4 regions of the Telluria sp. Soil_C_11 genome follow, and region 1 is predicted to be linked to each of the others. Evidence: predicted binding sites of a transcription regulator. Region 1 holds the regulator's gene; each other region holds the start of a gene.
What was found. Region 1 encodes FNR, which switches genes on or off when oxygen is low (the NO sensors DNR and NnrR bind a similar motif). Its sites were predicted from a motif close to TTGATNNNNATCAA; they were not measured.
Positions count from the first base shown of each region.

Region 2: a site for FNR is predicted at 1,328-1,341, ahead of AC3A6M_RS06510 (carbohydrate kinase). Genes of this name have one in related genera too.
Region 3: a site for FNR is predicted at 2,245-2,258, ahead of AC3A6M_RS14490 (universal stress protein). Genes of this name have one in related genera too.
Region 4: a site for FNR is predicted at 3,385-3,398, ahead of cqsA (alpha-hydroxyketone-type quorum-sensing autoinducer synthase). Genes of this name have one in related genera too.

Region 1 covers NZ_JBDGIN010000002.1:372,442-378,134, reverse strand. Annotated here, with positions in the region: gene cydB (cytochrome d ubiquinol oxidase subunit II) at 1-976, opposite strand, end outside; gene AC3A6M_RS04605 (cytochrome ubiquinol oxidase subunit I) at 992-2,419, opposite strand; gene fnr (fumarate/nitrate reduction transcriptional regulator Fnr) at 2,638-3,408, shown strand; gene AC3A6M_RS04595 (L,D-transpeptidase family protein) at 3,496-5,112, shown strand; gene AC3A6M_RS04590 (hypothetical protein) at 5,109-5,693, shown strand, end outside.
Region 2 covers NZ_JBDGIN010000003.1:207,321-213,013, reverse strand. Annotated here, with positions in the region: gene AC3A6M_RS06515 (pseudouridine-5'-phosphate glycosidase) at 1-170, opposite strand, end outside; gene AC3A6M_RS06510 (carbohydrate kinase) at 173-1,246, opposite strand; gene xapA (xanthosine phosphorylase) at 1,598-2,434, shown strand; gene AC3A6M_RS06500 (phosphopentomutase) at 2,583-3,776, shown strand; gene deoC (deoxyribose-phosphate aldolase) at 3,773-4,741, shown strand; gene AC3A6M_RS06490 (aldehyde dehydrogenase family protein) at 4,768-5,693, shown strand, end outside.
Region 3 covers NZ_JBDGIN010000007.1:276,875-282,567, reverse strand. Annotated here, with positions in the region: gene AC3A6M_RS14495 (bifunctional acetate--CoA ligase family protein/GNAT family N-acetyltransferase) at 1-1,281, shown strand, start outside; gene AC3A6M_RS14490 (universal stress protein) at 1,300-2,154, opposite strand; gene AC3A6M_RS14485 (sensor histidine kinase) at 2,364-3,848, shown strand; gene AC3A6M_RS14480 (response regulator) at 3,845-4,255, shown strand; gene AC3A6M_RS14475 (sensor histidine kinase) at 4,257-5,693, shown strand, end outside.
Region 4 covers NZ_JBDGIN010000007.1:191,637-197,329, reverse strand. Annotated here, with positions in the region: gene AC3A6M_RS14100 (DUF1906 domain-containing protein) at 1-782, opposite strand, end outside; gene AC3A6M_RS14095 (response regulator) at 922-1,923, opposite strand; gene AC3A6M_RS14090 (sensor histidine kinase) at 1,920-3,248, opposite strand; gene cqsA (alpha-hydroxyketone-type quorum-sensing autoinducer synthase) at 3,468-4,706, shown strand; gene AC3A6M_RS14080 (DUF1622 domain-containing protein) at 4,918-5,304, shown strand; gene AC3A6M_RS14075 (ferritin-like domain-containing protein) at 5,383-5,693, shown strand, end outside.

The sequences.
Region 1 (5,693 bases):
CGCGGAAGACGTAGTACGACCAGCCGGTGTAGGCCAAAATCAGCGGCAGCACGATCAGGGTGCCGACCAGCGCGAAGCCCTGGGTGGCCGGCGGCGACGCCGCTTCCCAGATCGTGATCGCGGGCGGCACGATATGCGGCCAGATGCTGATCGCCATCCCCGTAAAGCCCAGCAGCACCAGGGCCAGGGCGGCAATGAAGGGATGGCGGAAGGGATCGCGCTTCAGCGACCACAGCAGCCAGAACGCGGATGCGGCCACCAGCAGCGGCACCGGCGACAGGACCAGCAGGTTCGGGAAGCTGAACCAGCGCTCGGCCACCTGGTGCTGGGACAGCGGGGTCCAGATGCTGACCACGGCGATCGCTGCCAGCAGCAGCCAGGTGAAGGGGCGCGCCAGCTTCACCATGCGGGCGTGCAGCTCGCCCTCGGTCTTCATCACCAGCCAGGTCGCGCCCAGCAGGGCGTAGGCGATCATGACGCCGACGCCAGCCGCCAGCGGGAACGGCGCGAACCAGTCGAGCGGGCCGCCGGCATAACTGCGCCCCGACACCGGAATCCCGGACAGGAAGGCCCCCAGCGACACGCCCTGGAAGAAGGCGGCCGTCATCGAACCGGCGATGAAGGCCAGGTCCCAGATGGGCCGTTCGCGGTCGTTGGCCTTGAAGCGGAATTCGAAGGCGACGCCGCGGAAGATCAGGCCGACCAGCATGAAGATCAGCGGCAGGTAAAGGCCGGGCAGGATGATCGCGTACGCCACCGGGAAGGCCGCCAGCAGCCCTTCTCCGCCCAGCACCAGCCAGGTTTCGTTGCCGTCCCAGATCGGCGCCACCGAATTCATCATGACGTCGCGCTCGCGCCTGCCCGGCACGAAGGGATACAGCATGCCGATGCCGAGGTCGAAGCCGTCCAGCACCACGTACATGAAGACGGAGAAGAAGATGATCGTGGCCCAGACCGCGGTGATGTCGATGTCCATGCTGGTTCAGCCGATTCAGGTAAGGTTGTCTTCGTTGACCGAGGCGTCCGCTTCCGGCACCGACAGCGGCCGCGCCGGCGTGCGTCCCCTGCCCGGCCCGCCCTGCGGCGTGCGGCTGAGGTCGAAGGCTTGCGGTCCCTTGCGCACCAGCCGCAGCACATAGGCGATGCCGACCCCGAACACGAAGAAATAGGCCACCACGAACACCGCCAGGCTCAGCGCCAGCGGCCCGGCCGTGATCTTCGAGGCGCCGTCCGCGGTGCGCAGCACGCCGTACACGACCCAGGGCTGGCGCCCGACCTCGGTGGTGATCCAGCCCGCCAGCACCGCCAGCAGGCCCGCCGGTCCCATCCACATGGCCATGCGCAGGAAGCCGCGGCTGTCGAACAGCCGCTTCTTCACGCGCAGCCACAGGCTCCAGGCGCCCAGCGCGATCATCAGCAGGCCCAGCCCGACCATCAGTCGGAAACTCCAGAAGATGATCAGCGAGTTCGGCCGCTGGTCGGGCGGGAATTCCTTGAGGCCCTTGATCTGGCCGGCCCAGGTATGGGTCAGGATCCAGCTGCCGACCCGCGGGATGCCGACCGCGAACCTGGTTTCCTCGTCCTCCATCGACGGGATGCCGAACAGCAGCAGCGGCAAGGGCTTGTCGCCTTCGTTCTGCCAGTGCCCTTCGAGGGCGGCGATCTTGGCCGGCTGGTGCTGCAGGGTGTTCAGGCCGTGCATGTCGCCGACCACGGCCTGGATCGGCGCCACCACCAGCACCATCCACATCGCCATCGACAGCATGGTGCGCACCGCCTCGTTGCCGCGTCCCTTCAGCAGGTGCCAGGCGGCCGAGCTGCCGACGAACAGCGCGGTCGACAGGAAGGCCGCGATCGCCATGTGCGTCAGCCGGTACGGGAACGACGGATTGAAGATGATCCTGAGCCAGTCGACCGGCACCATGCGGCCCTCGACGATGGCATAGCCCTGCGGGGTCTGCATCCAGCTGTTCGAGCCGAGGATCCAGGTGGCCGAGATCAGGGTGCCGAGCGCCACCATGCAGGTGGCCAGGAAGTGCAGCCCGGGCCCGACCCGGGTCCAGCCGAACAGCATCACGCCCAGGAAGCCGGCCTCGAGGAAGAACGCGGTCAGCACTTCGTAGGCCAGCAGCGGCCCGGTGATGGCGCCGGCGTATTCCGAAAAATAGCTCCAGTTGGTGCCGAACTGGTAAGCCATCACGATGCCCGAGACCACGCCCATGCCGAAGTTGACGGCGAAGATCTTCAGCCAGAAGTGGTACAGGTCGACGAAGACCTGGCGTTTCGTCTTCAGCCAGCACAGTTCCAGCACGGCAAGGTAGCTGGCCAGGCCGATGGTGATGGCCGGGAACAGGATGTGGAACGACATCGTGAACGCAAACTGCACGCGCGCCAGGTCCAATGCCGCCAAACCGAACATGGAAGTCCCCCGCATATTGTCGTGTGCAGAATCTAGCATGGGCCGGGCCGCGCACGATTGGCAGTGTGACAAGGCAGGTCCGGGCCGCGAACGGCTTTGGCACGGCGAAAATGCCACAAAGTATGGACAGAAGGCCGGCCAGCAGGCCAGCAGGCGGCCCCGGGCGTGACAACGGGCCGTATAATCAAGGTATTTACCGCCACCGCCTCTTCTTTCCGATGCTCCAGGCCATCCACTTTCCGAACGACGACAAGCCCCTGAACGTGCAGGCGCTGAAGGCAAGCTGCTCGGCATGCAGCATGCACCAGCTGTGCCTGCCGATGGGCCTGGAGGATGCGGACATCGACCGCCTCGACAAGATCATCGGCAAGCGCCGCCGCCTCGAACGCGACGAGCCGCTGTACCGGATGGGCGAGCCCTTCCGCAACCTGTACGCGGTGCGCTTCGGCCATTTCAAGACCTACCAGGTGAACGCGGCCGGAGAAGCCCAGATCACGGGTTTCCAGATGGCCGGCGAGCTGCTGGGCATGGATGCGATCAGCGGCGACCGCCACCACTGCGACGCCGTGGCGCTGGAAGACAGCGAAGTCTGCGAAATCCCCTTCGCCAGCCTGGAAGACCTGTTCGGCCACGTGCCAGCCCTGCTGCGCCACTTCCACCGCATCATGAGCCAGGAAATCACGCGCGAACAGAACGTCATGCTTCTGTTGGGCAATATGCGCGCCGAGCAGCGCTTCGCCGTGTTCCTGGTGAACCTGTCCGCCCGCTACGCCGCGCGCGGCTACGCGGCCAACAGTTTCCAATTACGCATGTCGCGCGAGGACATCGGCAACTACCTCGGCCTGACCATCGAAAGCATCAGCCGCCTGCTGTCGCGCTTCAAGAAGATGGGGCTGGTGCAGGTCGACAAGCGCGAAGTGATCCTGCTCGAACCGGCGCGCCTGAAGGCGATGGCGGCCGGGACCGAGCAGTGCAGTCCGATGGCGTGAGGGCGCACGCCTGGCTAGCGCATCGGTATCGCTGAACGGGTATGATTCGGATCGGCAACGTACGGTTGCCGAAGTCCGAAGGTAACAATGAAACTCAGCAAGAAAATCGGCGCCGCCCTCGCGCTTTGCGCAGCCGTGGCACTCGTCCCCTGCTCCACCCTCGCGCAGCCCATCCCCGCCACCATCCGCACCCTGGCCGTCCAGGCCACACAGTCGTCCGCGGCGCCCTCGGGCCCCTACGACGAACGCGGCTGGCTCGAGCGCTTCTACGCCCCGCGCAAATACGCCCCCGCCTGGAATCCGTCGACCGCCGCGGCCGCACTATGGGTGCTGCGCCAGGCCAGGCTGCAGGGCCTGGACCCGCGCGACTATGGCGCCGACGCGCTGCAGCGCCAGTTGAGCGCGGGCGACGCCGATATCGCCCGTTTCGACGTCGCGCTCACCGCGGCGATGCTGCACTACCTGGCCGACCTGCGCGTCGGCCGCGTGCGCTCCGAATACCATACCCGCCTGCCCGATGCGCGCCTGAAGCAGTACGACCCGGTCGAACGCCTGCGCGCCGGACTCGCCGGCGGCAAGCTGCAGGCCGCGGTGCAGGCGGCCGAGCCCCAATTGAACCAGTACGGCCGGGTCAAGGCGGCGCTGGCGCATTACCGCGAGCTGTCCCGGCAAGCCTGGCCGGCGCTGCCGAAACCGGACGCCAAGGTCGTGCCCGGCGGCGCCTACCCGGCCGCGACGGCGCTGTACAAGCGCCTGGTGCTGCTGGGCGACCTGCCGGCCGATGCCCCGCCGCCGGCCGAGGGCACCTACAGCGAGCCGATGGCCGAGGGCGTCGAGCGCTTCCAGGCGCGGCATGGGCTGCTTGACGATGGCGTGCTGGGCCGAGGCACCATCGACGCCCTCAACGTGCCCTTGGCGAAGCGCGTGCGCCAGCTCGAACTGACGCTCGAGCGCCTGCGCTGGCTCCCTGATCTGGGCCGCGGCCCGCTGATCGTGGTCGACCTGCCGGCGTACCGCCTGTGGGCGTTCCAGAACGGCGGCGGCGATGCGCCCGGCGCCGAGCCGCCGCTCGAGATGCGGGTGGTGGTCGGCACCGCGCTCAAGACGGAGACCCCGCTGTTCGTCGGCCAGATGCGCTACCTCGAGTTCAACCCGTACTGGAACGTCCCGCGCAGCATCCTGGAAAAGGAAATCCTGCCGAAACTCGCGCGCAACCCTGCCTACCTCGCGCAGAACGAGATGGAGACGGTGCCGCCGGGCGCCAGCGTGGCCGACCTCAAGGCGGGCCGGGCGCGCGTGCGCCAGCGCCCGGGACCGAAGAACTCGCTGGGTGCGATCAAGTTCGCGATGCCGAACCCGATGGACATCTACCTGCACTCGACCCCGGCGCGCGAGCTGTTCCAGCGCAGCCGGCGCGACCTGTCGCACGGCTGCATCCGCGTCGAGCATCCGGCCGCCCTGGCCCAGTACGTGCTGGGCCGGCAGCAGAAGTGGAACGCCGACAGGATCCAGGGCGCACTGCAACCGGGGCCGACCCGGCACGTCGACCTGGCCCGGGCGATTCCGGTGGTGATTTTCTACGCCACCGCCAGCGTCGACGGCGAAGGCAATCCGCGCTTCGCCGCCGATATCTATGGCCGCGACGCGAAGCTCGAGCAGGAGCTGGCGGGCCGCCGCAGCCTTGGTACAATGACATCACCATGAAAACGACCGCCATCTCCCTGCTCCTCGGCGTGACATTGTCCGCCGCGCTGTCGGCCTGCGACAGCAAGACCTCCGCCAACGAAAAGAACTTCGCCGCCGCCGTCAGCCAGTACTTCGACAAGAAGGGCGAGTTGTGCCTGGCCCCCATCAAGTGGCCGGTCGACGTGTACGACATCGACATTCGCCAGCAGAAGTTGTATCCGGACGGCGTCGCGGGCCAGATGGCGGCGCTGGAATCAGCGGGCCTGGCCAGGGGCGAGGACACGGAATTGCCGAGTGGCGGATCGAAGTTGAAGGTCAGGCGCTATACGATGACCGATGCCGCGAAACCCTACCTTCGCACAGTGGCCGGGCGCGAGCCGCGCATGTGCTGGGGCCGCAAGTCGCTGTCCAAGGTCCTGCGCTGGGCCGATCCGTCCAAGGTGGGCGACCACCAGGAATCCGCCGTCATCTATACCTACAAGCTGTCGAACGTGGCCGACTGGGCCAGGAAGCCGCAGGTCAAGGAGGCTTTTCCTGACCTTGGGCGGAACATCGATGGCGAGCAGAAGCAGAAGGAAAAGCTGTACGTGAAGCTTGCG
Region 2 (5,693 bases), on a different contig from region 1:
GCCGGCACCGCGCCGGCGTCGCGGATCACCTGCTCGACTTCGCGCGCGGTCTGCACGTTCTGCGGGTAGGGCATGCCGTGCGAGATGATGGTCGATTCGAGCGCGACGACCGGCTTGCCGGCGGCGCGGGCGCCTTGCACTTCGGGAGAAAACTGGAGAAAGGCTTGCATGTTCAGTCCTGGGTGTTCGTGTTCATGAGAGTGTCCGGTCCGAGCCGCGGGTGCACGGTCTGCGCCACGCCGAGGGTCAGCGCGGACAGCTTCAGGCCGCGGCGGCAGGCCAGTTCGAGGTCGTCGCCATCTTGCAGCAGCGACCAGCACACGGCGGCCGCAAAGGCATCGCCGGCGCCGGTCACGTCGACCACCTCGGCGCCGTCCGCGTGCAGGCGCACGATGTCATCGCCGCGGGTAAACAGCACGCCGTCGGCGCCGCGCGTGACGACCAGGTCGCGCACGCCCCGGGCCCGCACCTCGGCCACCGCCGCATCGAGCCCGGTGTCGCCGGCCAGTTCGCGTCCGGCCAGCGCGGCGAGCTCGCCGCGGTTCAGGATCAGCAGGCGCACGCCGTCAAGGTCGCGCGGCAGGCGCGCCATCTTCGGCTCCGACACCGCCACCAGCACCAGCGGCACCTCGCTGCGCCGGGCCTGGGCGAGCAGGGCGTCCACCGTCGCCAGCGGCAGGTTGAGGTCGGCCACCACCAGCGCGCTGGCCGCGAGCTGGGCCTGGCGGCTGTCGACGAAGGCCGGGTCGAGGCGGTCGTAGAGGGCCATGTCGGCCAGCGCGACCACCATCTCGCCATCCTGGTCCAGCACCGCCGTGTAGGTGCCGCTGGCCACGCCCTCGAGCTGCAGCGTGCCGCCCGTGTCGATGCCGAGGGTTTGCGCATGCGCGAGCAGGGCGGCGCCCGAGCTGTCCTTGCCCGTCGCCGTCAGTAAAGCAACCGCCGTGCCCAGGCGTGCGAGATTCTCGGCGATGTTGCGCGCGACCCCGCCGAAGGATTCGCTCTGGCTGGCCGGATTCGAGGTGTGCAGGGCGATGCCGGCCAGCGAGCGCAGCTTGCGGTCGAGGTTGGCCGCGCCGATGCAGGTGACGGGACGGCGGTCCGGCAGGACGTAGGCGCGCCCGAGCAGCTTGCGCTCGCGGATCAGGCCCGCGATGTAGCCGGCCACGGCCGAGCGCGACAGGCCCAGGCTGCCCGCCAGGTCCTGCTGCGCAATGAAGGGATTCGCGCGGATCAGTTCCAGCAACTGTTGTTTTTTTGAGTGCTCGGTCACGGCAGGGGCAGTCGATATGGGTATAAACAATTGTTTGTGATGTTAAACATTTGTTTGGCGAGCGTCAACGCAACAGTTCATCCCTCTGGCGGCGGCAGGCTGAACGATGTATCGCCATGCATACAGGGGCGAATCCATATTTATACATTCTATATATAAATCGAGCAAATATTTGGTATTTGCCATACCAATCCACGATAATGCATAGTTCGATTATTTTGGTGCGCCGGATTCCCGCAATCGGTGCAGCCCTGCAGTACAAGGCCTCTCCGGTCCACCCAGCACGAACCCGAACTCCAGCGATATCTCACAAGGAAGCCATCCATGCTCAGCAACACCCCATTCGAAGCCGCCGACGTCATCCGTGCCCGCAAGCCCGGTTTCGCGCCGCGCGTGGCACTCATCCTCGGCTCCGGTCTCGGCGTGCTGGCCGAGCAGATGAGCGATGCGGTGGCGATCAGCTATGCCGACCTGCCGGGCTTCCCGATCAGCACGGTGCACGGCCACGCCGGCGAACTGGTGCTCGGCACCCTGGCCGGCGTGCCGGTCGCCTGCATGAAGGGCCGCGGCCACTTCTACGAAGGCTACGGCGCCAGCGTGATGACCTCCGCGGTGCGCACCCTGAAGCTGATCGGCTGCGAACTGCTGTTCGTGACCAACGCCGCCGGCTCGCTGCGTCCTGAAGTCGACGCCGGCAGCATCGTGGCGCTGACCGACCACATCAACCTGCTGCCGGGCAGCCCGATGGCCGGCCCGAACGACGAGCGTTTCGGCCCGCGCTTCTTCAGCATGGCCAACGCGTACGACGCCGAGACCCGCGAACTGGTCAAGACCGTCGCCAAAGAGAAGGGCATCACCCTGCACCAAGGCGTGTACCTGTCGACCCCGGGCCCGCACTTCGAAACCGCCGCCGAGATCCGCGCCTTCCGTACCATGGGCGCCGACGTGGTCGGCATGTCGGTGGTGCCGGAAGTGATCGCCGCCCGCCACTGCGGCCTGAAGGTGGCCGGCGTCTCCGCCATCACCAACCTGGCCGAAGGCCTGACCCCGTTCCCGCTGTCGCACGAGCAGACCCTGAAGTATGCTGCGGTGGCGGCCAAGGATCTGGTTACCCTGATTTATTCGTTCATTGAGCGTTTGGGCGCTACCGCTAACGCCTGATTCGTCGTCCCTGCGGCTAATCGTCGTTCCCGCGAAGGCGGGAACCCAAGTTTGCAAGAGCAGTCGAGTTGCACGCAAACTTGGACCCCCGCCTTCGCGGGGGCGACGAATGAAAGGTCGCGGGTTCGATTCTGGAGATAACTAATTTATGTCACGCGCATTCATCCTCCTGCTTGACTCCTTCGGCCTCGGCGCGCTGCCGGATGCCGACAAGTACGGCGACCTCGGCGCCAACACCCTCGGCCACATCGCCGCATGGGCCGCGCAGGAAGGCAAGCCGATGTCGCTGCCTAACCTCGAACGCATCGGCCTGGGCGCCGCCGCGCACAAGGCCAGCGGCGAATGGCCGGCCGGCTTCGCGAAACGCGAGGGCTTCAGCGGCGCCTGGGGCGTCGCCCGCGAACAGTCGACCGGCAAGGACACGCAGAGCGGCCACTGGGAAATCGCCGGCGTGCCGGTGCTGTTCGACTGGGGCTACTTCCCGAAGACCGTGCCGAGCTTCCCGAAAGAGCTGACCGACAAGCTGCAGGAGATCACCGGCGTGCCGGGCTGGCTGGGCAACTGCCACGCCTCGGGCACGACCATCATCAACGAGCTGGGCGACGAGCATGTCGCCACCGGCAAGCCGATCCTGTACACCTCGGCCGACTCGGTGCTGCAGATCGCCGCGCACGAAGAGTCCTTCGGCCTGGAGCGCCTGTACGAAGTGTGCGAAGCGGCGTATGAACTGGTCAAGCCCTACAACATCGGCCGCGTGATCGCGCGTCCCTTCACCGGCTCGAACGGCAACTACAAGCGCACCAGCAACCGCCACGACTATGCCGTGCCACCGGTCGCGCCGACCCTGCTCGACCACGTCAAGGACGCTGGCGGCGAAGTCATCGCACTGGGCAAGATCAGCGACATCTTCGCGGGCCAGGGCGTGACCCGGCTGATCAAGGGCGCCGACAACATGGCGCTGTTCGACCGCCTGCTGGAAGTGGCCGATACGGCCGCCGACAAGTCGCTGACCTTCGTGAACTTCGTCGACTTCGACATGCACTTCGGCCACCGCCGCGATGTCGCCGGCTACGCGAACGCGCTGCACGAACTGGACGCGCGCCTGCCGGAATTCACGGCCAGGCTGAAGGAAGGCGACCTGGTCGTGATCACCGCCGACCACGGCTGCGACCCGACCTGGCCCGGCTCGGACCACACCCGCGAACACATCCCGATGCTGTTCTTCGGCCCGGCCGCGCCCGCGCGCGAACTGCCGACCGCCGACACGTTCAGCGATATCGGTGCAACCCTTGCCAAACACCTCGGCGTCAAACCTCTCTCGAACGGAACTGCCCTGATATGAGCCCGAACCTCGACTCTACAATCATCACTGCGCGCAACACGGCCATCGGCCTCGACCTGGGCTGGATCAACCACCTCAAGGTCAACCGCAACGCCGCCGACCGCCGCGCCGCCAGCCTGGCGAACCGCCGCACGGTCAAGAAGGACTACCAGGCTGCCTGGCTGGTGAAAGCCATCCAGTGCATCGACCTGACCACCCTGTCCGGCGACGACACCCCGGGCCGCGTCGAGCGCCTGTGCATGAAGGCGATGCGCCCGCTGCGCACCGACCTGATGCAGGCACTGGGCCTGGACAACCTGACTACCGGCGCCGTCTGCGTGTACCACGAGATGATCCAGCCGGCCGTGCAGGTGCTGCAGGGCCGTCTGCCGATCGCCGCCGTGTCGACCGCGTTCCCGGCCGGCCTGTCGAGCATGGAAACCAAGCTGCGCGAGATCGAGCTGTCGGTGGCCGCAGGCGCGACCGAGATCGACATCGTGATCACCCGCCAGCACGTCCTGACCGGCAACTGGCAGGCGCTGTACGACGAGATGCTGGCCTACCGCCAGGCGTGCGGCGAAGCGCACGTGAAAGCCATTCTCGCGACCGGCGACCTGGTCACGCTGGAAAACGTGGCCAAGGCTTCGTGGGTCTGCATGATGGCCGGCGCCGACTTCATCAAGACCTCGACCGGCAAGGAAGGCGTGAACGCCACCATCCCGGTGTCGCTGGTGATGGTGCGCGCGATCCGCGAATACTACGAACAAACCGGCTTCAAGGTTGGCTACAAGCCGGCCGGCGGCGTCAGCACGGCGAAATCCGCGCTGCAGTACCTGACCGTGATGAAGGAAGAGCTGGGCAACGAGTGGCTGCAGCCGCACCTGTTCCGCATCGGCGCCTCCAGCCTGCTGACCGACATCGAGCGCCAGCTCGAACATCATGTGACGGGCTTCTATTCCGCCGCCCATCGCCACGCGCAACCTTAATAAGCAAAAAAGCACACGGATTCGTCATGCCTACTATTAAAGAGATTCTTCAGACTATGGATTACGGCCCCGCACCCGAAAGCACCAAGGAAGCGCAAGCGTGGCTGGACCAGCATGGCCGCCGTTTCGGCCTGTTCATCGATAACGCCTGGACCGAAGCGACCGAGACCTTCGGCTCCTTCAACCCCGCCGACGGCAGCGAACTGGCCCAGGTGACGCAAGCCACCTCGGACGACGTGAACCGCGCCGTCGAAGCCGCACGCCGCGCCCAGCCGGGCTGGGTGGCGATGGGCGGCCATGGCCGCGCCAAGGTCCTGTATGCGCTGGCTAGGTTGCTGCAGAAGCACTCGCGCCTGTTCGCCGTGCTCGAGACCCTGGACAACGGCAAGACCATCCGCGAAACCCGCGATGCCGACCTGCCGCTGGCCGCGCGCCATTTCTACCATCACGCCGGCTGGGCCCAGCTGCAGTCGGAAGAGTTCGCCGACTACCGCGCCGTCGGCGTGGTCGGCCAGATCGTGCCCTGGAACTTTCCGCTGCTGATGCTGGCATGGAAGGTCGCGCCGGCGCTGGCCGCGGGTAACACCATCGTCTTCAAGCCGGCCGAGTTCACCTCGCTGACGGCGCTGCTGTTCGCCGAGATCTGCCAGCAGGCCGGTGTGCCGGCCGGCGTGGTCAACATCGTCACCGGCGACGGCCGCGTGGGCGAGGCGATCGTCAACCATCCGGGCATCGACAAGCTGGCCTTCACCGGCTCGACCGAAGTCGGCCGCATCATCAGGAAGAGCACTGCCGGTTCCGGCAAGAAGCTGTCGCTGGAACTGGGCGGCAAGTCGCCCTTCATCGTCTTCGAAGACGCGGACCTGGACGCCGCCGTCGAAGGCCTGGTCGACTCGATCTGGTTCAACCAGGGCCAGGTCTGCTGCGCAGGCTCGCGCCTGCTGGTGCAGGA
Region 3 (5,693 bases), on a different contig from region 1:
CGGGAAGTCGCGCGCGCACGTGTCGACATGCTGCTCGACCACGGGACAAGTAAAGTCGGGGAGGCGGACGCGAAGGCGATCCTTGCCGCCTATGGCATCCCGGTGGTGCCCACCGTCACCGTGCGCGATGCAACGGAGGCTGTGAAGGCAGCGGCCCGGATCGGCTACCCCGTCGCCTTGAAGATACTTTCGCCGGACATTGCGCACAAGAGCGACATCGGCGGCGTCGCGCTGGACCTGGCCGACGAAACGGCGCTGGCACACGCCGCCGAGGCAATGCTCGCGAGGGTGCGCAAGCTGCTGCCACAGGCCTGCATTGCCGGCTTCACGGTACAGGCGATGGCGCGTCTGCCGCATGCCCACGAGCTGATCGTCGGGGTCACTACCGACCCCTTGTTCGGCCCGGTGATCCTGTTCGGCCATGGCGGCGTCACGGTCGAGGTGAACAGTGACCAGGCGGTCGCGCTGCCGCCGCTGAATCGCGTGCTGGCCGCCGACCTGGTCGGCCGCACGCGCGTGGCGCGGATGCTGGCAGGGTTCCGCGATTATCCGGCCGTGAAGATGGAAGCGCTCTACGACGTATTGGTGAGGGTGGGCCAGCTGGCAGCCGACCTGCCCGAGCTGGCCGAGCTCGACATCAACCCGCTGCTCGCCGGAGCCGACGGCGTGGTGGCACTGGACGCACGCATGCGGCTGGTGCCAGTGCCTCCCGGCCGGGATCCGCTCGCCCGCCTGGCCATCCTGCCGTATCCGGACCGGCTGGAGCGGCGCGTCGACAGCGGCGTGGGCCGCCTGACGGTGCGTCCGATCCGGCCCGAGGATGCGCAGGCACACCAGGAATTCTTCCACGCGCTGAGCCCGGAAGACGTGCATTTCCGGATGTTCGGGCTGATGCGCGACCTGCCCGCGGCCCAGCTGGCGCGCTTCACCCAGATCGACTATGCGCGGGAGATGGCGTTCATCGCCACCCGGTCAAAGGACGGGCGCGACGAGACCCTGGGCGTGGTGCGGGTTGCGATCGATCCCGACGAGACGGAAGGCGAGTTCGCCATCGTCGTACGCTCCGACCTGAAGGGCCGCGGCCTGGGCAGCCTGCTGATGGGCTGCCTGCTCGATTATTGCCGCGCGCGGGGCCTCGGTCTGGTGCGCGGCGCGGCGCTGGCCGACAACCTACGGATGCATGCGCTGGCCCTCCATTGCGGCTTCGACATGCAATCCGCCGACGACGGCACCATGCTGATGAGCCTTCGGCTGGCGCCCGGAGCCGGGGAGAACCGGTAACGGTTCGCCGGTCATCGCTCAGTGCGCCAGCAGCAGCGGTAGCGGCGAACGTTCCAGCAGTTCGCGTGTCACGCCCCCCAGCACCCATTCACGGTAACGGCTGTGCCCATAGGCGCCCGTGACGAGCAGGCCGGCGCCGCTGGTACGCGCCAGCGACATCAGGGCATCTCCCGCCGTGGAACGGGTGCGTTCGACGATGACATCGACCTGCACCCCCTGGCGGGCGAGGTAGAGAGCCATGTCGGCGCCAGGCTCTTCGCCGTGCAGTTCGGTCAGCTGGTCGGGGTTGATCAGGGCTAGCTTCACGCTGCCGGCCTGCTGCAGCAGGGGCAAGGCTCCTTCGATGGCACGGATCGCCTGCATGCTGCCGTCCCAGCCGACGACGGCTGTGCCAGGAATCGGTCCGCCGTCGTACGATTCCGGTATGACCAGTACAGGACGGGCACCATGAAGCGTGACATGTTCCGGAAGGCGGCGCACGCGCGGGACGAACGGGAGCTCGGGACTGGATATGGGCGCAACGTCCTGGCTCAAGATCGTCAAGTCGGCGTAACGCGACTGCATCAGCAGGGCAAAGCCCGGCTCGTCCTCCACCAGGCGCGCTTCGAGAGAGGCTACGCCCAGGTGGCGAGCCTGTTGCGTGAACTCGTCCAGGCGGACGCTGACCGCATCCCTCAGGCCCTGATAATCGCTGTTCGGCATCATCGGCGCACCCATCGACCCGGTCAGCAGGGCAAAGTCGAGCCATGACATTCCGGTCATCCCGCTGCCGATCAGGTGGGCCTCGTGGGCGGCAGCCAGTTGTGCCGCGGCGCGCAGACGGCTGTGCTGCTGAGGACTGCCGTCGACGTGAACTACAATGGTCTTGTACATTCCAGGTTCCTTGCAGGAGCATTGATCGATGGCGGAGCGAGACCTTCGACGCTACTGTATGCCCCTGGTTTGCCGGCGTCTAATCTTCACTTGATGCAGATCAAAAAGAGCTAAACTTTCGCAAAAAGTCCTGAAAATTCGCTCATTGGCTTTGATGCTGAGCAAAATAGTCTTTAAGATGGCCGAGTTCATGTATTTACGCTCAGATCATGGATCCCGATCACGCCTCCGCCAGCCTCGACTGGCTTTTGTCCGCGGCTCGTGACCCGATGCTGGTGTGCGACGCCGCCGGCGTCATTGTCTGCGCCAATACTCCGCTCTCCGCACTGTTCGGCTGGCCCCTCGAGGAATTGATCGGCGAACCGGTCGAAGTCCTGGTGCCGGCAGACCTGCGCACTTCGCACGCAGACTTGCGGCGTCACGCCGGCCGCACACGCGCCATGGGCAGCGGGCGCTTCATGGCCGTCGACCAGGCTGGCGGGCAGTTCCCCGTCGAGATCAGCCTGTCGCGACTTGACGCCGGGGAGACTTCGCTGACGCTGGCCACGGTCCACGACATGCGTGCCAGGGCCGGCGCCGAGCAGGCGCTGCGCGACAGCGAAGCGCGCATGCGCGCCGTGTTCGAGACCGCGGCGGACAGCATCATCACCATCGACGAGCGCGGCCTGATCGAGCGCGTCAACCCGGCCGCGGAGCGCATGTTCGGCTACACGGAGCGGGAACTGGCCGGGCGTAACGTGTCCGTCCTGATGCCGTTCCCGGACCGTGAACGCCACGACGGCTACCTGCGCCATTATCTCCGTACCGGCGAACGGCGGATCATCGGCATCGGCCGCGAAGTGCATGGGTTGCGCAAGGACGGCATGCTGTTCCCCATGGAGCTGGCGGTCACGGAAATGCGGATCGGCGAAACACGGATGTTCACGGGACTGGTCCGTGACATTACCGCACGCAAGGAGAGCGAAAGACATACCGATAACCTACTGAAGGAACTGCGAGGCGCCAACGAAGAACTGGGCAATTTTGCACACGTCGTCTCGCACGACCTGAAAGCGCCATTGCGCGCAATCGGCGCGCTCGCAGACTGGCTGGTGACGGACTATGCGGACCGTTTCGACGATGAAGGCCGGGAGCACATGCGCCTGCTCATCGGTCGTGTGCATCGGATGGGAAGCCTGATCGATGGCATCCTCCAGTATTCGCGCGTGGGGCGCGAAGGAGGCGCGCTGCGGGTCGTCGACCTGAATGCAGCGCTGGCGGAAACCGTGGACCTGCTGTCGCCGCCGCCGTCGATCGTGGTGGCCGTCGCGCCCGGGCTCCCGGTGATCTGGACGGAACCCACGCGTATCCGGCAGGTCTTCCATAACCTGATCTCGAACGCCATCAAGTACATGGACAAGCCCGAGGGGCAGGTCGCCGTGAGCTGCAGCGACGAGGGTGATTACTGGCGCTTTTCGGTCGCAGATAACGGCATCGGCATCGAGCGGCGCCACTTCGAGCGCATTTTCCAGTTGTTCCAGACGCTGGCCCCGCGCGACCGCATCGAGAGCACCGGCGTCGGCCTGGCCTTGGTCAAGAGGATCGTCGAGCTGCAGGGAGGCAGGGTGTGGCTCGACTCGGTTCCCGGAGAGGGCAGCACGTTTTATTTCACCATGCCGAAGACGCACCGCCAAACCCAACTGGGGGAGCCATGAACTCTTCCGCGAAGCCGATTCTGCTTGTCGAGGATGATCGGGTCGACGTTCTCACCACCCGGCGGGCGCTAACGGAAGTCCAGGTCACCAACCCGCTCGTGGTGTGCGAGAACGGCGAGGAAGGATTGGCGTGGCTGCGCAATACGGACGAGCCGCCTTGCCTGGTACTGCTGGATTTGAACATGCCGGTCATGAACGGCATCGAATTCCTTGAACACATCGAGCGCGACGAATGCCTGCGCCGTATTCCCACCGTCGTGCTGACCACTTCCGAGGAGCAGGAGGACAAGTTCAGGAGCTTCGAGCTGGGGATCGCAGGCTATATGCCGAAGTCGGTCGAATACCGGCGCTTTGTCGAGGTCATTCGTTCCATCGACCAGTACTGGACCATGAGCGGGCTGCCCTGAAATGAACACGATACTTGTGCTGCTGGTCGAGGACGATTCCGTCGACCGTATGGCGTGCCGGCGGCGACTGGCCTCGACTTCCGGCATGCGATTCCGGCTGGAGGAAGCAGACGCTGGGGAACGTGGGCTGGCGCTGGCCGGCAGCCTGCGTCCGGATTGCATTCTGCTCGACTATCGCTTGCCCGACCTGAGCGGGATCGAGTTTCTTGCCCGCCTGAACGCCGATCCGGACGACGCCGTCCGCACCACGCCGGTCCTGATGCTGACCGGCGCCGACAGCGCGGCCGTCGCCACCGAAGCGATGCGACACGGCGCCCGCGATTATGTGGTCAAGGATGCCGAAGGACGGTATCTGGAACTGCTGCCATCCGCTATCGAGCGTCTCCAGCGCGAGCGGCGGCTGGTGAAGGAAAAGCGCCAGGCGGAAGCCCGGTTCCGGACCCTGGTCGAGCAAACGCAGGCAATCAGCTATATCGTGGCAATCGGACGCCCCGACCGCTTTCACTACATCAGTCCGCAAATCGGAATACTCGGGGCGACGCCCGAGGAGTGGCTGCGCAACCCTGGGCTGTACACGGCCAGCATACAGAAGGAAGACAGGAAGAGGGTGCTCGCCGAGGTGCTCCGCTGCCGTACCGGCGGACTGCCGCTACGCCTGGAATACCGTCTGCATGCCCGGTCCGGCGACGTGTTGTGGTTCCGCGACCAGGCCGACATCGTGCATGACGAGACCGGGCAAGCACTGTTCATGCAAGGCACGCTGATCGACATCACGGCCAGCAAGCTGGCCGAGCAAAAGCTCATCGAGACGCGGGACGAATTGAGGCGCCTGGCGGCGCACCAGGAGAGGATCCGGGAAGCTGAGCGACAGCGCATCGCGCGCGAAATTCACGATGAGCTGGGCGGTCTGCTTACCGGCATCAAGGCGTACATTTCGGTCATCGATGCCCGCTGTATGCAGGCGCGAAGGCCGGCCGATCCGCTGTTGGGGGAGACGGCCGCGTTGGCGCAGGAAGCCATCGATACCGTCCGGCGTGTGATCACGGATCTGCGTCCCAGCGTGCTGGATCAGTTGGGCATCTGGGCAGCGCTCGATTGGTACGCGGCCCAGGTTGCCCAGCGTTCCGGGCTCGAATGCCATTGCGAGATTCCGCCTTCCGTCACCTCGCTGGCCATCGATCCAGATCGCAGCATCATGCTGTTCCGCATCGTGCAGGAGGCGATGACGAATATCCAGCGCCACGCTGCGGCGGACAAGATCAGGTTGCAGGTCCACTACACGAATGGAAAGTTGACTGTGTCGATCGAGGACGACGGCTGCGGCATCGCGGAAACGGTCGGGGCGTCTTCGGATGTGTCTTGGGGAATCCGTGGCATGCAGGAACGATCGCGCAGCCTGGGTGGGGATCTGAGCGTCCTGCCGCGCACGGGCGGCGGC
Region 4 (5,693 bases), on a different contig from region 1:
TTGCTGTCGATGTTCAGGGTCACGCCGCCATAGGTCTCGTTGTGGTCGCCCTGGTACTGCTTCAGGCGCTGGTGGTTGGACCAGGACGTGCCGCTGATGCAGGACAGGGTCGAGGTCGAGGGGTTGCCGTCCCAGTTCGCGGCCCAGATGAATTGCGGCGGGCGCGCCATGGTCGCGAGGTCGCTGAAATAGCTGTTGCAGGCCGAGCCGTAGACGCCGGCCACCTGGGCCGGCGCCACCGCCAGCTGGTCCACCCAGCCCTGCAGGAACTGCTTCACCGCCGCCTTGCAGGAAGCGTCGTTGTTGTAGCCTTCCATGTCGTACACGACCGGGGTGCCGGTGGCGCTGTTGGTGATGCCCAGCGCGACCAGCGCGTTGTAGGCCTTGAGCGCCTCGTCCTTGCCCTGCTGGTAGGCGGTGGCGGTGTCGTAGCTGATGCGGCTGGAGAAGGTGGTGCAGGGCGCCTGCGGACCGACCCAGATCAGGCTGTGGCGCCAGCCCTGGCTGTAGGTGGTGTTCATCCACGACGAAGTCAGGTTCGGCTGCGAGCAGGCGCGCACGGCGCCGCCGATGTAGACGCCGACGAAGCTCCAGGGCGTGTTGGTCCACCATGCCTGCATCTGCGAGGTGGAGGGCGCGGCGCAGGTATCGAAACCCTTGCCATTGGCGGCGCCGCCGCCGCCGGGATAGGCTTGCGCGGGCCGGGGGGCGAGGAGGACGGAACAGGCGAGGAACAGGGGCGGCAGCAGAGTGGCCACCGTCTTGCGGGACAGGGTGTGCATCGATGCGATCTCCGTTGTGGTTGTCAAACCTTATGGGGACGCCGGCGCGCCCGGAACGGTGCACACCGGCAATTCCGTTTCTTGTTGCCCGGTAAATTTAACATTTGAAATTTCCGTACGGCACACGATTGAACCAGGCTCAATCGCCGCCCCCATGCTTGCGCAGGAAGTCCGCGAAGGAGTCCACCGGCCCGTCCAGGATGTCCGGATCGAGCGCGAACATCGCCCAGTAATATTGCTCGCGGCCGTGGCAGGACTGCGCCGGCGCGGTGAAGCGGTGCCATTCCTTGTGGCGGACGGCCGAGTACATGCCGTCGCCGTCGCTGAAGTTCGGCACCACGCGGCGCTGTTCGAGCGCTTCCAGCAGCGAGGGCGGGGCGCCGCCGTCGAGTGCGATCTCGAACTGGGCGTCCATGCTGTGCTCGGTCTCGACGGCCAGCAGCCAGGGCCGGGCGTCGCGGTCATGCATCAGGAAGCCCGGCGGCGACTTGTACAGGTAGTGCTCGACGATCTTGTGGCGCGCGCCGAGTTCGCGCACCAGGGCGCAGATGGCGGGGTCGTTGACGAAGCTGTAGTCGTGCAGGGCCAGCAGCATGCGCAGCGCCTCCGACTGGGCCAGGAAGTAGCTCTCCTGCAGCTCGGTGAGCTCGGCCTCCAGGCGGTCGAGGGCGTGGACGTCGCTCTTGTGCACGTAGCGGTCGATCAGGCCGCGGTTGAAGGCGTCGATGGCGACCCGTTCGTCGGCCACGCCGGTCAGCAGGATCTTCCGGCACGGCAGGTCGCGCACCGTCTCGCAGAATTCGATGCCGTCCATGCCCGGCATCGCGTAATCCACCACCAGCACGGACGGCGTCATGAAGCGCTGCGGATGGCGGCGGATGCCGCACACCTGTTCGACGTGCAGGGCGATGTTGTAGGGCTGGGGCGCGAGGGTGTAGGTGTCGACGCTGGGCGAGAGCAGGCTGGCGAGGGTGGCCGGGGCGGCGCCGTGCTGGCGCAGCCAGGCAATGGCGGCGCCGGTGTCGCTGAAGCCGATGCTGGGAAAGGCGGGACCCAGCTGGAAGCGCAGGCTGTCGAGGAAGCTGGGGCTGTCGTCGACCAGGACGGTCATGGTCGGGTGCTGGTAGATCGGGAGCGTCATGATAAGCCTCGGTGATCAAGGGCTTGCGCGGAAACGGGAGCCGGCGCCGCGTCGGCGGCGCGCCGCGCGGGCGGGAATTCCAGCGCGAACGCGGTGTACAGGTTCTCGCGCGAGCGGCAGCGGATCCTGCCGTGCCAGGCGTGCACGATGTCCTTGCACAGGGCCAGGCCGATGCCGGACCCGGTATGCGCCGGGTAGGAGTAGAAGCGCTCGAAGATGTAGGGCAGCTGGCGCGCCGGGATGCCGCAGCCGCTGTCCATCAGCAGCAGGCGCGGACGCCTGCGGGCGCCGTCGACGATGATCCGCACCTTGCCCTTGCCGGCGCGCTGCAGGGCCTTCAGGGAATTGCGCAGCAGGTTGAGCAGCAGGACGGCGCCGAGTTCCTGGCGGCCGAGGAAGGCGAAGTCGCTGCGCACCACCACCTCCACCTGCAGGCGCTGCTCCTCGCTGGCGAAGGGAAAGCGCTCGATCACCGCATGCACCATCTCGGACATGCAGACCCGCTCGGTCGGCGCCATGTGCTGGTTCATCGCCGCCGCCGACATCAGGAACAAATCGATCATCTGGTTCATGTGGCGCACTTCGAAGCGGATGCGCGCCAGCGCCCCCGGCACGCCGCCCTCCCAGCCGGCGGCGGCGCGCTCGATCCCGCGGATATTCGCGGAGATGCTGATCAGGGGCGTGCGCAGCTCGTGCGACACCATCCCCAGCGCCTGCGCCATGCCGGCCAGCTTTTCGCGCGCCACCATCCGCCGCCCGACCCTGGTCAGGGCCACGATCACGATCGTGAAGACATAGATCGGCGCCTGCTCCAGCACCACCGGCATCGCGTGGAAGCCGGCCGCGGTCGCTCTCGGATCGCCGGTCAGGATGTACAGGACGCAGGCAGCCAGGGCGCCGGTCGCGCAGGACGCCAGCGCCCACAGCGTGTCGAACTGGAACAGCAGGATCAGGGCCAGCAGCAGGGATTCGCCCCAAACAGCCGATCCCTGGTTCATCAAAAACATGTAGCTGAAGAAGAAAGGCATGACATAGGTCACGCTGATGAATTCGTAAACGCGCAGCCACTTTCCCTTGAATTTGCGCGGGAACAATAAAGCCGGAAGGCAAAGAACAAATCCCACGCCACGCAAGTCCAAGCTCTCGTACCTCTGTGGAAACCAGGTTGTCCAGATGAAGTAGTACAAGGGCATGCCGATGCAACCGACCCAGGCCAGGAAGTGCAGGCGCACCACCGCGTGCTCCTGCTGCTGCTCCTGGCGCAGCAGCCACCGCAGCAAGGCTGGCCGGGTCAGGTGATAGCGCGCCCTGATCGGCGCAGTCATGCTCGCGACGCTCCTGTACAGCAGATTCTTCACTCGGCAGCTCCCGGTCGTAGACCGTCCGTTTTCGATACTTGTCACTTCGAAATTGATTTCACTCAATTTTCGGTTGAGCTTGACGGAATCTGCTCAACCCAGATTGATCTCGGTCAATTGTGTGTCGAAGAGGCGAGCTCGACCTTTACGTATTGACACAATTAAATTTTTTTCCGGAGAAGAAGAATGACCATGCTGACTACCAACCAGATCAATGCCCGCCGCGCCAGCCTGCACATGCCGTCCTTCGTCACCCGCAGGATGGATGCCCACCACGTGACCCGCATCGAGCAACTGATGGGCGGCGAGCACGTGCACGTATGGAAGCGGCCGGGGCCGGGGGCGGTCATGCTGGCCGGTAACGATTACCTCTGCCTGTCGAACGAACCGGGCCTGCTCGCGGCCCAGGCCGATTGCCTGCGGGCGAACGGCGGCCAGGCCCTGATGTCGGCGGTATTCCTGCAGACCGGCAGCCTGCAGCACCGGCTCGAGCACAAGTTCGCCGACTTCATGCACGCCGAGGAGACGGTGCTGGCGCAGTCGGGCTGGGCGGCCAACGTCGGACTGCTGCACAGCATCGCCGCGCCGGAGGTGCCGGTCTACCTCGACATCATGGCGCACGCCTCGCTGTGGGACGGCGTGCAGCTGGGCGGCGCCAAGGGCATCCCCTTCCTGCATAACAATATGGATCACCTGAAGCGCCAGCTCGACAAGCACGGCGCCGGGGTGATCGTGGTCGACGCCCTGTACAGCACCGACGGCAGCCTGGCGCCCTTGCACGACGTGGTCGCCCTGGCCGAGAAGAGCGGCAGCGTGCTGGTGGTCGACGAATCCCACTCGCTGGGCACCCACGGGCCGCGCGGGGCCGGCCTGGTGGTCGCGGCCGGGCTCGAAGACCGCGTGCACTTCCGCACCGCCTCGCTGGCCAAGGCTTTCGCCGGACGCGCCGGCATCATCACCTGCTCGAGCCGCTTCAAGCCCTATTTCCTGTCGGAGTCGCGCCCGGCCATCTTCAGCTCCTGCCTGCTGAATCACGAGCTGGCCTGGTTCGACGCCGCCATCGATTTCATCGAACGGGCCGACGCCCGCCGCGCCGCGCTGCGCCGCATCACCGCCGAGGTCCGCAGCGGCCTCGAACGGCTCGGCTACTGCATCGGCGAGGGCAGCGAGCAGATCATCTCGCTGGAAGTCGGCACCGAACCGAAGACCCTGGTGCTGCGCAAGGCGCTGGAGAACCGCGGCATCCAGGGCGCCGTGTTCTGCGCCCCGGCGACGCCGAAGAACCGCGCGCTGGTGCGCCTGACCCTGAACGCCGGCCTGGGCCGGCGCGAGATCGCCAAGCTGCTGGACGCCTGCGCCGACATGCGCGAGGAGGTCGATCTCGACAGCTGGACCTCGACCCTGCGGTGCCGTCGCGTGCACTGACTGCGATCGAAAAGGTGGAAAAACGTGTCCGCCGTCCGTTGCGAACCCGCCGTGCGAGGGCCGGTTCGACTCATCTGCTATCCGTGCGTCAGTCCGCCACGAAATTCAGTATGTTACGAATATTGTTGCAGATTTGGCATCGGCCGTGACAGTGCGCCAGCACCCTTGCAATCCTGGCGGGCCGATTGCATAACCACCAAGGGAGCGGAGATTGTTCGAGCAGGTCGAGGAACAGGTACGGATCTACGTCGAGTGGCTGCGCCTGCTGGTCGAAGCGCTCGGTGCGCTGGTGATCGCCGCCGGCGTGGGGATCGTCATCGTGGCCCTGGCCCGCCACCTGCTGGCGGAACGGGGCGGCAGCTTCGTGCCGATCCGGCTGGCGTTCGCGCGCTACCTGACGCTGGCGCTGGAACTGCAGCTGGCGGCCGACATCCTGTCGACCTCGGTGGCGCCGACCTGGGAGCGGATCGGCAAGCTGGCGGCGATCGCGGTGATCCGGACTGCGCTCAACTACTTCCTCAGCAAGGAGCTGAAGGACGAAAAGGCCAGCGACGAGCCGGCCCTGCGCGGGCAGCCCGTGCCCGGCGTGCGGGACTGAGATGGACGCCCCGGCCAGGTCCTCGCCGCAGCCGCGGATTTGGTACACTTCGCCTTTTTCGCACCAGGTAATCACCCGATGTCCGCTCCGCCCGAGCTGCGCGCAGGCGCACTGAACTCCCTGCTTGAAACGGACCCGCGCAGCAAATGCGCCGGCGTGGAGGCCCTGGCGCAAGCGCATGCCGCCGGCGCCCTGGCCCTCGATGCGGCCGCGGTATTCGCGCCAGGCGGCGCCATTCCCGGACGCCCGGCCAGACCCGAGCTGGTGCCGCCGCGCCTGGTCGGGCGCCGCTCGATGGCCACGCCCGAAGGCCGCGCGATGCTGGTCCACGCGCTGGCGCATATCGAATTCAACGCCATCAACCTGGCGCTGGACGCGGTCTGGCGCTT